Regions from separate parts of the Parabacteroides sp. KHUB-03 genome, predicted to be linked through region 2. Evidence: riboswitches for the same ligand, from Rfam matches in the RefSeq annotation. Region 2 holds a riboswitch; each other region holds the start of a gene.

Region 1 (3,283 bases), 1.3 Mb from region 2:
GCAATATGTCTTCCAAAGTATTGGCAGTAGCGCCTATATGAGAAATAAGGCTCCAATGACAGCTATCTAAAATTTGCCGGGCTTCAGATAAAGGCATATCCTGTTTACCCAAATGAATAGCCCTGGCGTGACTTTCCATAGCCATCTCCAGATTATCATTCATACAAAAGATATATTCGGGATCCGATATTTTAAGTTGGGAAATTGCCCTGGCAATTTCTATGTCAAATTTATCTTTCATACGGAGTTGCAACCAAGTTCCTCCGCCTTCATAAAACATTTTAGCCTGATCCAATTCTGTATATTTGCCGGAACAATTTGTAATGAGCATCAGACGGTTTGTATTTTTTATCAATGAATAGCCAGACATAATTCTAATGATTTGAATCGTTTTATAATATTATTTACTTCTTTTTCAGAAGGAGATTGGCCCCATAATGCTCCTAATACTGCTACGCCTCCGAAAGCTATATCTTTGAGCTGCGGTATAGTGGAAATGTCAATGCCTCCCAGTGCAATTACTTTCTCATTAATCAGACCTGTTTTTGATGCTTGCCATAGTATGTCTAAAGGAAAGCCATTTCCGTAACCTTGCTTGGATATACTTTGAAAAATAGGGCTGAGAAACCGGTAATCAAATTTTGCATTCTCTGATATTTCCTGCAAACTATGGCATGAACAACTTATGCTTCCCGAAAATCCGTTGGGAATAGTATTGTTTCTTCTATTTAGATGGATTCCTTTAAAATGATAAGGATTACCGTTTGCAACCAGTCCAAATTGATCGTGTAAAACAATATGTGAGTAATATTGAGAAGGTATTTCCAAGATCAACTTCTCTAATGCAGATCGGCTACAATGCGGTTTCCTGAGATGCAAACATCCCATTCCTTCCCTAAACAGATTGGAAAGGATTTCTCCTTCGCCACAGAAGAAATATGGTGTTGTTATAACAAACAATTTTTTCATCCGTGTAATTTTATTTTCTGTAAAGGCACCGGAGAAAAGAAGTGATTCGTTGCACCATGTCCATTACCGACACAGACATCAGCTCCTTCTGCTAAAGCGTTCGTAATGTATATTTTTGCCATACGTACAGATTCCTGTAAATTATTGCCAAGAGCTAAATATGCAGCTATGGCCGATGACAAGGTACAACCGGTACCATGTGTATTATTCGTATGAACTGTTTGAACTTCAAGATGTATTGGAGCCAAATCCGGCATGATAAGAATATCCTTTGTCGTTATACCGGCCAGATGCCCGCCTTTTATAAGAACTGAGCGACATCCCATCTCTTGTAAACAACGGGCAGCTTTTTCCATATCCTTTTCATCTTTAATATTGATACCGGATAAATATGCTGCTTCATCAACATTGGGAGTAACCAAGGCTACGTTAGGAAATAATTCATCGATAAGTACATGTATTGCATTATCTTCCAAAAGCTTCTTCCCACTTGTTGAAATCATAACAGGATCTAATATTGTATAAGCGGGAGCAAAGATTTTTATTGATTCTGCAACAATATGGATGGCTTCTTTATTATGAAGCATACCTATTTTGACAGCATCTATTGTGAAGTCCAGAAAAACGGCATCTATCTGTTTTTTCAATAAATCGGGAGTAACGGCTTGTATTCCGTAAACAGTTTGTGTATTCTGTGCTGTTATTGCAGTGATAACCGATATTCCAAATACACCCAATGCAGAAAATGTTTTCAAATCTGCTTGTATTCCTGCTCCACCACCACTATCGGATCCTGCGATAGTTAGTGCTGTTGGATAACGAAAAATATTGTTTCTATCCATTTTTCTTATCAAAAAGGAGGGAAAAAGCCTCTGTGCTTTCCTACGACGGCATTACCCGTATCAGGTTCGAGGGTATGATCTCAGCCCATACAGTTTGGCACCCCTTTATGTAATACAAAGGTATAAAGATTAAAGAATATTACAAAAAAGAAGTGTTAAATTTAAGAAAGTGTCCTTTTTAGAACGCTTCTGTCATATTCATATAAACGGCCATACCTTTTTGGTTCGGATCTTTACCTACATCCAGCCGGAAATTCTTCCCCGGTTGCATCTGTATACGAAGACCAACTCCGTAGTTAAATTTCCATTTACTCCAATCTACAACAGGAGCATTTCCTATAGTACCTGTTCCTATCCATCCCACGAAACCACATTTTGCCCAAAAGTTTCCGCTTTTGTATTTTTCTACACTACCGAACATGTGACGATATTCAAGTATGGCATAAGCCATTGTCTTATCACGGTATTTCCCCCAGTAATAACCACGTAAATCAAAAGGAGAACCGAATGACGGTAACTCGGTAAACGGAATATCACCCACACTTATCAATGAGCGTGCAACCCATGCTAAAGTACTTCGGGGACGAAAAACCTGCTGGAATTGACGATATTCCAGATCAAACATTCCATAATTGTATGCACCTCCGAAGTATTTGCTGTATACCCTGGCTATACCACTAAGTAACATACCGGAACTAGGGGTTGCAACATCATTCCGGGTATCATATTGTATTAAACCGCCAAGACCTATGTTAACATATTTCAGTTTGAATTTCTGAAAATAAGGATCCGCCTGCATAACCGGATTAATGTCTGTAGATTTCGTATAATTGATATCAAATAAAGCACCTGTATATAAATGGGGTTTGATTTCCCATACAAAGCGGGGATAAAGCTGGAAATAGCTTTTATGGAACTTGGTGGTAGAATCGCTTTTTTCAGTGTGTTCTATGTTTTCATAACCTTTGCCAAAGTAATGGGACGGCTCATTTCTATATCCGTAACTAATATAAATACGGAACTTATTCTCATTAAAAAATAGAGTACCTGCACCGGCAAACACCATTGTCCCGTTTAATGTAATATTGAATCCGGCCGGAATAAAAGAACGTTGTGAAATTGTATCATTCTTATTTAATCTGAAGCTTGCCAATACAGCTCCACCCACACCTAATGACGCTTCAGGTGTATATGACGGGCCGCCAAGTATAGACCACCAGACATTTTTCTTTGCACGTATGGAATCTTTACGCAACTGTTTATAGTAACGGTTACGTTGCTTCTCATTCATTGGCTTACCATCTATCATAAGAGGTTCAGGTGACGGAGGGGCAATGATTGTGTCTTGTGAGGTTGCTGAAATATTGCTGACGGAAGATTGAGACGAATTTATCCCCTGTTGCGCATATAACGATTGCAAAGATATCATCCCGATTATTCCTGCAAAAATGAGAAATCCTTTGTAAAACATT
Region 2 (3,283 bases):
AATACCTGCTTCGGTGAAGTTGTCGCGGTTGGGTTCGCGATGGGCAACAGAGAAAGAGGCAAATGCATTATGGAATCCTTTGTTGAAATTGAATCCGACTTTGGGGTTGAAAAAGTTCCAATGACGATTGACATAAAGATTGTCTCCGGCTTTATCATCGTTCCCTTTAATTGTATAATCTATGCCTCGGTATTGCAGGTCTGCATATCCGTTAAAATAGTCGGTGAAGAGATAATTTACTTTTGCATATGCATTGTAATCTGTTTTATCTCCGGTGTTGCGATAGTATTCGTAATCCGGTTTCGGAAGGCTGTTAACTTGTTTTGCCCATATAACACGGCCAAAATGATTTCCTGCATATTTATTGGCGGCAGCACCCAACGTTATTTGCATGCTTTTGCTGCGATAATTAGCATTGTATACAGCACCGTAGAAATCGTTATCTAACCATTTGCGGCGGACAAGGTCGGTTTTCTTAACCTCTTTACCGGACGGGTCAATATAATTGGGAAGTTTGTATTTTTCATATTTGGCTTCGGCTTTATAATCTTCGTAATAGCCGCTACCATCTGTGTAATGGAGAGTGAGTGCCATATTCCAGAAATCGTTAAGACGTTGGCTTGCCATTAGTTGATAATTGTGCTGCCAATAATTGTCTGTTTGGTTATCGTAGAATTTGGTTACGCCGTCTTCTTCATATGCGCCGCATGAATTATAAGTCCGGTCTGTTTTCAGCTTGTCTGCCGGTACACCGTTCCATGCCTGGTATGTTTTTTCGTTGTTGCCGAAGGTCTGAAATTTGATTAATGTATTGGAAGCATAAAAAGCTGCCGATACATAATAAGAACTCATCCGGGCGAAAGCGCGGTCTATGTAGCCATCGCTACGGATATTTGAATATCGGGCATCAAAAGCAAAATGGTCGTATAATAGCCCGGTTCCGCCTTTTACCGTATTTTTTACAGTACCGAAAGAACCGGCTGAAATAGAATATTCGGCGTATGGTTGTAAGGCCGGCTTTTGCGTCTGCATGGCAACCGTAGCTCCAAAAGAAGCAGCTCCGTTTGTAGATGTACCTGCTCCGCGTTGGATTTGAATACTTTCTACGGAAGAAGCGATGTCTGCCATGTTTGCCCAAAACAAGGTGTGCGATTCGGGGTCATTCATGGGAACCCCGTTTACTGTAATGTTGATACGGTTTGCATCTGTTCCCCGGATACGGAAACCGGAGTAACCAATGCCTGTTCCAGCATCGGAAGTCATAATAACAGACGGAGATTGGGAGATAAGATACGGAATACCTTGTCCGTCGTTTTTACTGTTAAGCTCTTTTCCGGAAATATCCGTGTAAGCAACGGGGGTTCCTTTTACAGCTTTGGTAGCGGTGATCACAACTTCATCCAATGATATGTCTTTGGCGATTTTCAGGGAGTCTGCCGTTTCATGGGATTTGCCCTGTACATTAGGAATGACCAGTGAAGCGGCCATTACGATTAAAACACTTTTCATCCTTTTGCCTTTTTATTTAAAACGAAATGGTTGAATAGTGGAGGAGTGAGTATTGATTCAATTTCCCTGCGCCGGCATTACCCGTATCAGGTTCTATGGGTATAATCTCAGCCTGCAACCTTATCAGAACGAATCGGTACAAGCACCCCCTTGTATTCGGTGGCAAAGATAATGAAAAAGAGTATTTGCACAAAAAATACATATTTCTTTGTAAAGTCGTTGACAATTTGTATATTTGCAAGCGATTAAGCGAAGATGAGGAGGGGGCGGGTAGTCCCCTTCTTTTGTTCTCAACTGTTTGTATATGATTGAAAAAAGTGTAGTAAGCCAGTTGGTCGAGGAAAAATTAGCCTCTTCAGACAATTTTTTAGTGGATATAGTTATTAAACCGGGAAATCTTATTATTGTCGAGATTGATAATGATGAGGGTGTTTGTATTGACGACTGTGCAGAATTGAGCCGTTATCTGGAAGAACATCTGGACCGGGATGTGGAAGACTATGAACTGGAAGTTGGATCGGCGGGCATCACATCTGCATTTAAGGTTTTTCGCCAATATGTTAAGAATATTGGCAATGAAGTGGAAATGTTGCTTAAAAACGGAGTCAAGTTGGCAGGTGTGCTGAAATCGGCGGATGAAACCGGTGTGGTTGTTACCGTTGAAAAGCAGATCAAACCGGAAGGTGCAAAGCGAAAAGTAACTGTGCAGGATGATCAGTCGTATACATTTGATGAAATAAAATATACAAAATACTTAATAAGATTCAAGTAAATTATGGCCAGAAAAGAGGAAACAATCAGTATGATTGACACCCTTGCGGAGTTCAAGGAGTTGAAAAATATAGATAAGGAGACAATGATTAGCGTATTGGAAGACTCTTTCCGAAACGTTATAGCTAAGATGTTTGGCACTGATGAAAATTATGATGTAATTATCAACCCCGAAAAAGGTGACTTTGAAATTTGGAGAAACCGTACGGTGGTAGCAGATGATGAATTGGAAGACTCTAACCTGCAACTTACTTTGACCGAGGCCCGTAAGATTGATGCCGACTGTGAAGTGGGTGAAGAAGTAACGGATGAAGTACATTTTGCAGATTTTGGCCGTCGTGCTATCCTGAACCTGCGTCAGACTTTGGCTTCTAAAATACTTGAATTGCAAAAAGATAGTTTATACGCGAAATATAAAGACAGAATCGGATCTATTATTGCGGCTGATGTATATCAGGTATGGAAAAAAGAGATTCTGTTGCTGGATGATGAGGGAAATGAGTTGCTGCTCCCGAAATCGGAACAGATCCCTACCGATTTTTATCGTAAAGGAGAAACCGTTCGTGCTATTGTACAACGAGTGGATAATTATAACAATAATCCGAAAATTATACTTTCGCGTACAGACAAAGTGTTCCTGCAGCGTCTTTTTGAATTGGAAGTGCCGGAAATTAATGATGGTCTGATTACCATTAAGGCTATTGCCCGTATCCCGGGTGAAAGAGCCAAAGTTGCAGTGGAATCATATGATGACCGTATTGACCCGGTGGGCGCTTGTGTTGGAATGAAAGGTTCTCGTATTCACGGAATTGTCCGTGAGTTAAGAAACGAGAATATCGATGTAATTAATTATACATCCAATGTGTCGTTGTTCATACAACGAGCATTAAGCCCGGCAAAGATTTCATCTATACGTGTGAACGAAGAAGAACGTAAGGCAGAGGTTTATCTTCGTCCCGAAGAAGTTTCATTAGCTATCGGTAAAGGCGGTTTGAATATTAAA
Region 3 (3,283 bases), 1.1 Mb from region 2:
GCACATCCTACGGGGGAGACACCTATTGTTTTTTCTTCCATATCCATGTCGGCAATTACTTCGGCAATAAGCTTATGTATAACACCGTGGCTGCAACCGGGGCAGTAGTGCATGGAATTTTCATTCATTAATCTGGGTTTTTCATATACCAGATTTTCCGGTTTAATTATTTCGTTGAGTTCCATATGAATAATTTTTCAATTTGTTAATATGCCAATGGATTTGCTCTAAAGACCAGCATATTATTAATTAATAAACCTTACTACGTATTGTGCTAATCTCAGTACAATAGCAGCTCCGCCACAATACAAGAATACACTGCGGTCGTTAACTGCAAAATAACATATTACGGCAGCAATAGCCAATAGCATAAAAAGCAATGTCAGTATTTCGTCTATTTTACTTCCACGTTTCATAAATTGATAATTTTTAATTCTCAATTATCAACGTCTTTAATGCATCCAATACTTCATCCGGAGTAAATACGATACCTCCTAAACGTCCGAAATGCTCGACTTTTACTTTACCGTTTACAGCCAGGCGAACATCTTCTACCATTTGTCCGGCATTTAACTCAACAGAAAGCATGCCTTTTACCTGACCGGCATATTTTGCAATTATTTTTGCAGGGAACGGCCACAAAGTGATAGGACGTAATAAACCCAGTTTAATGCCTTCTGCACGGGCATTCTCTACTACTTTCTGGCAAATACGTGCTGAAGAACCGAAAGCGATCAGCAAATACTCTGCATCGTCACAAAAGAACTCTTCATAACGAACTTCGTTTTCTTCGATTTTTTTATATTTAGCCTGAAAGCGGATATTATTCTCTTCCATTTTTGCCGGATCCAGCTCAAGGGAAGTGATAACATTAGACTTGCGATTGGCCGTTTTTCCCTGTACAGCCCAAGGACATTCTGCAATAATTTCTTCTTCGGTTCTGCGTTTATGGAATGGAGGCATAACCACTTTTTCCATCATCTGGCCAATGATACCGTCTGCTAAGATGATAGCAGGATTAGAATATTTGAACGCAAGATCAAAGCCTAAACCAACAAAGTCTGCCATTTCCTGTACGGAAGAAGGAGCTAGAGTTATTAACCGGTAGTCGCCGTGTCCGCCGCCTTTTACAGTTTGGAAATAGTCGGCCTGACTGGGCTGGATTGTTCCCAGTCCCGGACCTCCACGCATTACGTTTACAATCAGACAGGGAAGTTCTGCTCCTGCTATATAAGATATACCTTCTTGCTTCAGACTTATCCCCGGACTGGAAGACGAGGTCATTACCTTTTTTCCTGTTCCGGCTCCACCATACACCATATTGATAGCAGCCACTTCACTTTCTGCTTGCAAAACTACCATTCCTGTAGTTTCCCACGGCATTTCAGCCATAAGGGTTTCCAAAATCTCGGACTGAGGAGTGATCGGGTAACCGAAATATCCATCTACACCATAGCGGATTGCAGCGTGCGCGATAGCTTCATTACCCTTCATTAATTTTATATCTTCTGCCATATCTTTATTTTCAACTTTCAATTATCGATTTTCTTTTTGTAGATGGTTAAACAACCGTCCGGACAAACCCAACCACAACTAGCACATCCTATGCATGCATCCGGATTTTTCATGTACACATAATGGTACCCCTTGTTGTTAACTTCCCTGGGATGTAGTTCCAGTACATCTGATGGGCAGGCTACAACGCAAAGGTTGCAGCCTTTGCAGCGTTCCGTGTTTACAACAACAGCTCCTTTTATCTTCGCCATAATTATTCTGTTTAAAATCTATTGTTTCATTCAAGTCGCCAAAGTTAGCAAAAACTTTGAAAAGTGTTTCCTTTTCGCTGTAATTAGTAACCAAATCCTGTCAGAAGAGTGGAAAAATGTACTATATTTGCAACGACTTATCATAGGGGTGCCTTAATATACAGGCTGAGATTATACCCATTGAACCTGATCCGGGTAATGCCGCCGAAGGGAAGAAGGTAGAATGATTGAATAAAAGAAAGCGTTTACCTCTATGTGCTTTCTGATGTTTTTAACTCTAAATTATAATTGGTAATGGAACAGATTGTTTCAACAGGAATTATTGATTCCTATTTTGCAAAGTTAAAGAGTAATTTATCAGTAGACGTAGCTATCGTAGGTGGAGGCCCATCCGGTATTGTTGCTGCTTATTATTTGGCAAAAGCCGGAAAGAAGGTAGCGCTTTTTGACCGTAAATTAGCTCCCGGAGGAGGTATGTGGGGTGGTGCTATGATGTTTAACGATATTGTAGTACAGGAAGAAGCTATGCCTATTGTTAAAGAATTGGGCGTGTCTTATCATGCTGCGGGTAATGGTACTTATATTATGGATTCTGTTCATACCACTTCTGCACTGATTTATCAGGCGACTAAAGCAGGGGCCACAATTTTTAATTGTTATTCGGTAGAAGACGTCGTATTCCATAACGATGCCGTAGCAGGCGTGGTGGTAAACTGGGCTCCGGTAATCCGTGAAGGAATGCATGTCGATCCATTGACTATTATGGCAAAAGCTGTTTTGGAAGGTACGGGACACGATTGTGAAGTTGCCCGCACAGTTGCCCGTAAGAATGATATTAAATTGAATACACCTACCGGAGGCGTGATAGGAGAACGTTCTTTGAATGTGGAATTAGGCGAGTCTACTACTGTAGAAAACACGAAAGAGATTTATCCCGGATTGTTTGTCTCAGGTATGGCTGCTAATGGTGTAAGTGGCAGTTTCCGTATGGGGCCTATTTTCGGGGGTATGTTGATGAGTGGTAAAAAAGCCGCCGAACTGATTTGCGACAAGCTGGGTAAATAACCGGAGGTAATTTTATTTAATGATATATTGGCTTTAGCTGCATTTATATAATGTTTGGCTAAAGCCAATTTTATATTTATATTTGTCTCGTCCGGTTAAAAAACCGGCGTCCAGATTAGGAATATGTTTAAAACCACTATTATGAAGAGTCGACTAATGAATCTTTTTCCGGCTATTTTATGCCTTCTTTTTTATTCGGTTACCACAAATGCGATAACCGGTAAGTCTTCGGATATTGTTATTGAAAACAGTCAGATGCGTCTGGTCATCAGTTCGGATGGCAAGGCACGTAGTTTGATACATAAATCCAGCGGCCAGGAATGTCTGGATACTCAGTCGGAACTCCCGGTTTGTGCTATAACTCAATATAGGCCTTATGATAATGAGAACTTTCTTATGTTTCCGGCCAAGCCCCGCACTTTTCCTTCAAACAAAGTAGAACGGATTGGGGA

What was found. Region 2 has a riboswitch for thiamine pyrophosphate ahead of ACYIB7_RS13725 (TonB-dependent receptor). Riboswitches for the same ligand answer to the same signal wherever they lie in the genome.
Region 1: it holds a riboswitch for thiamine pyrophosphate, as region 2 does, so the genes downstream of both, thiD (bifunctional hydroxymethylpyrimidine kinase/phosphomethylpyrimidine kinase) here and ACYIB7_RS13725 (TonB-dependent receptor) in region 2, are expected to answer to the same signal.
Region 3: it holds a riboswitch for thiamine pyrophosphate, as region 2 does, so the genes downstream of both, ACYIB7_RS08795 (sulfide-dependent adenosine diphosphate thiazole synthase) here and ACYIB7_RS13725 (TonB-dependent receptor) in region 2, are expected to answer to the same signal.

Annotation. Positions count from the first base shown of each region.
Region 1 is NZ_CM153257.1:1,853,878-1,857,160, reverse strand. It holds gene ACYIB7_RS08055 (thiamine phosphate synthase) at 1-370, opposite strand, end outside; gene ACYIB7_RS08050 (thiamine phosphate synthase) at 352-969, opposite strand; gene thiD (bifunctional hydroxymethylpyrimidine kinase/phosphomethylpyrimidine kinase) at 966-1,811, opposite strand; TPP riboswitch at 1,832-1,926, opposite strand; gene ACYIB7_RS08040 (BamA/TamA family outer membrane protein) at 1,990-3,282, opposite strand.
Region 2 is NZ_CM153257.1:3,176,986-3,180,268, reverse strand. It holds gene ACYIB7_RS13725 (TonB-dependent receptor) at 1-1,509, opposite strand, end outside; TPP riboswitch at 1,556-1,667, opposite strand; gene rimP (ribosome assembly cofactor RimP) at 1,814-2,281, shown strand; gene nusA (transcription termination factor NusA) at 2,285-3,283, shown strand, end outside.
Region 3 is NZ_CM153257.1:2,040,359-2,043,641, reverse strand. It holds gene ACYIB7_RS08815 (thiamine pyrophosphate-dependent enzyme) at 1-185, opposite strand, end outside; gene ACYIB7_RS08810 (hypothetical protein) at 246-416, opposite strand; gene ACYIB7_RS08805 (3-methyl-2-oxobutanoate dehydrogenase subunit VorB) at 430-1,515, opposite strand; gene ACYIB7_RS08800 (4Fe-4S dicluster domain-containing protein) at 1,533-1,766, opposite strand; TPP riboswitch at 1,901-1,998, shown strand; gene ACYIB7_RS08795 (sulfide-dependent adenosine diphosphate thiazole synthase) at 2,061-2,831, shown strand; gene ACYIB7_RS08790 (hypothetical protein) at 2,973-3,283, shown strand, end outside.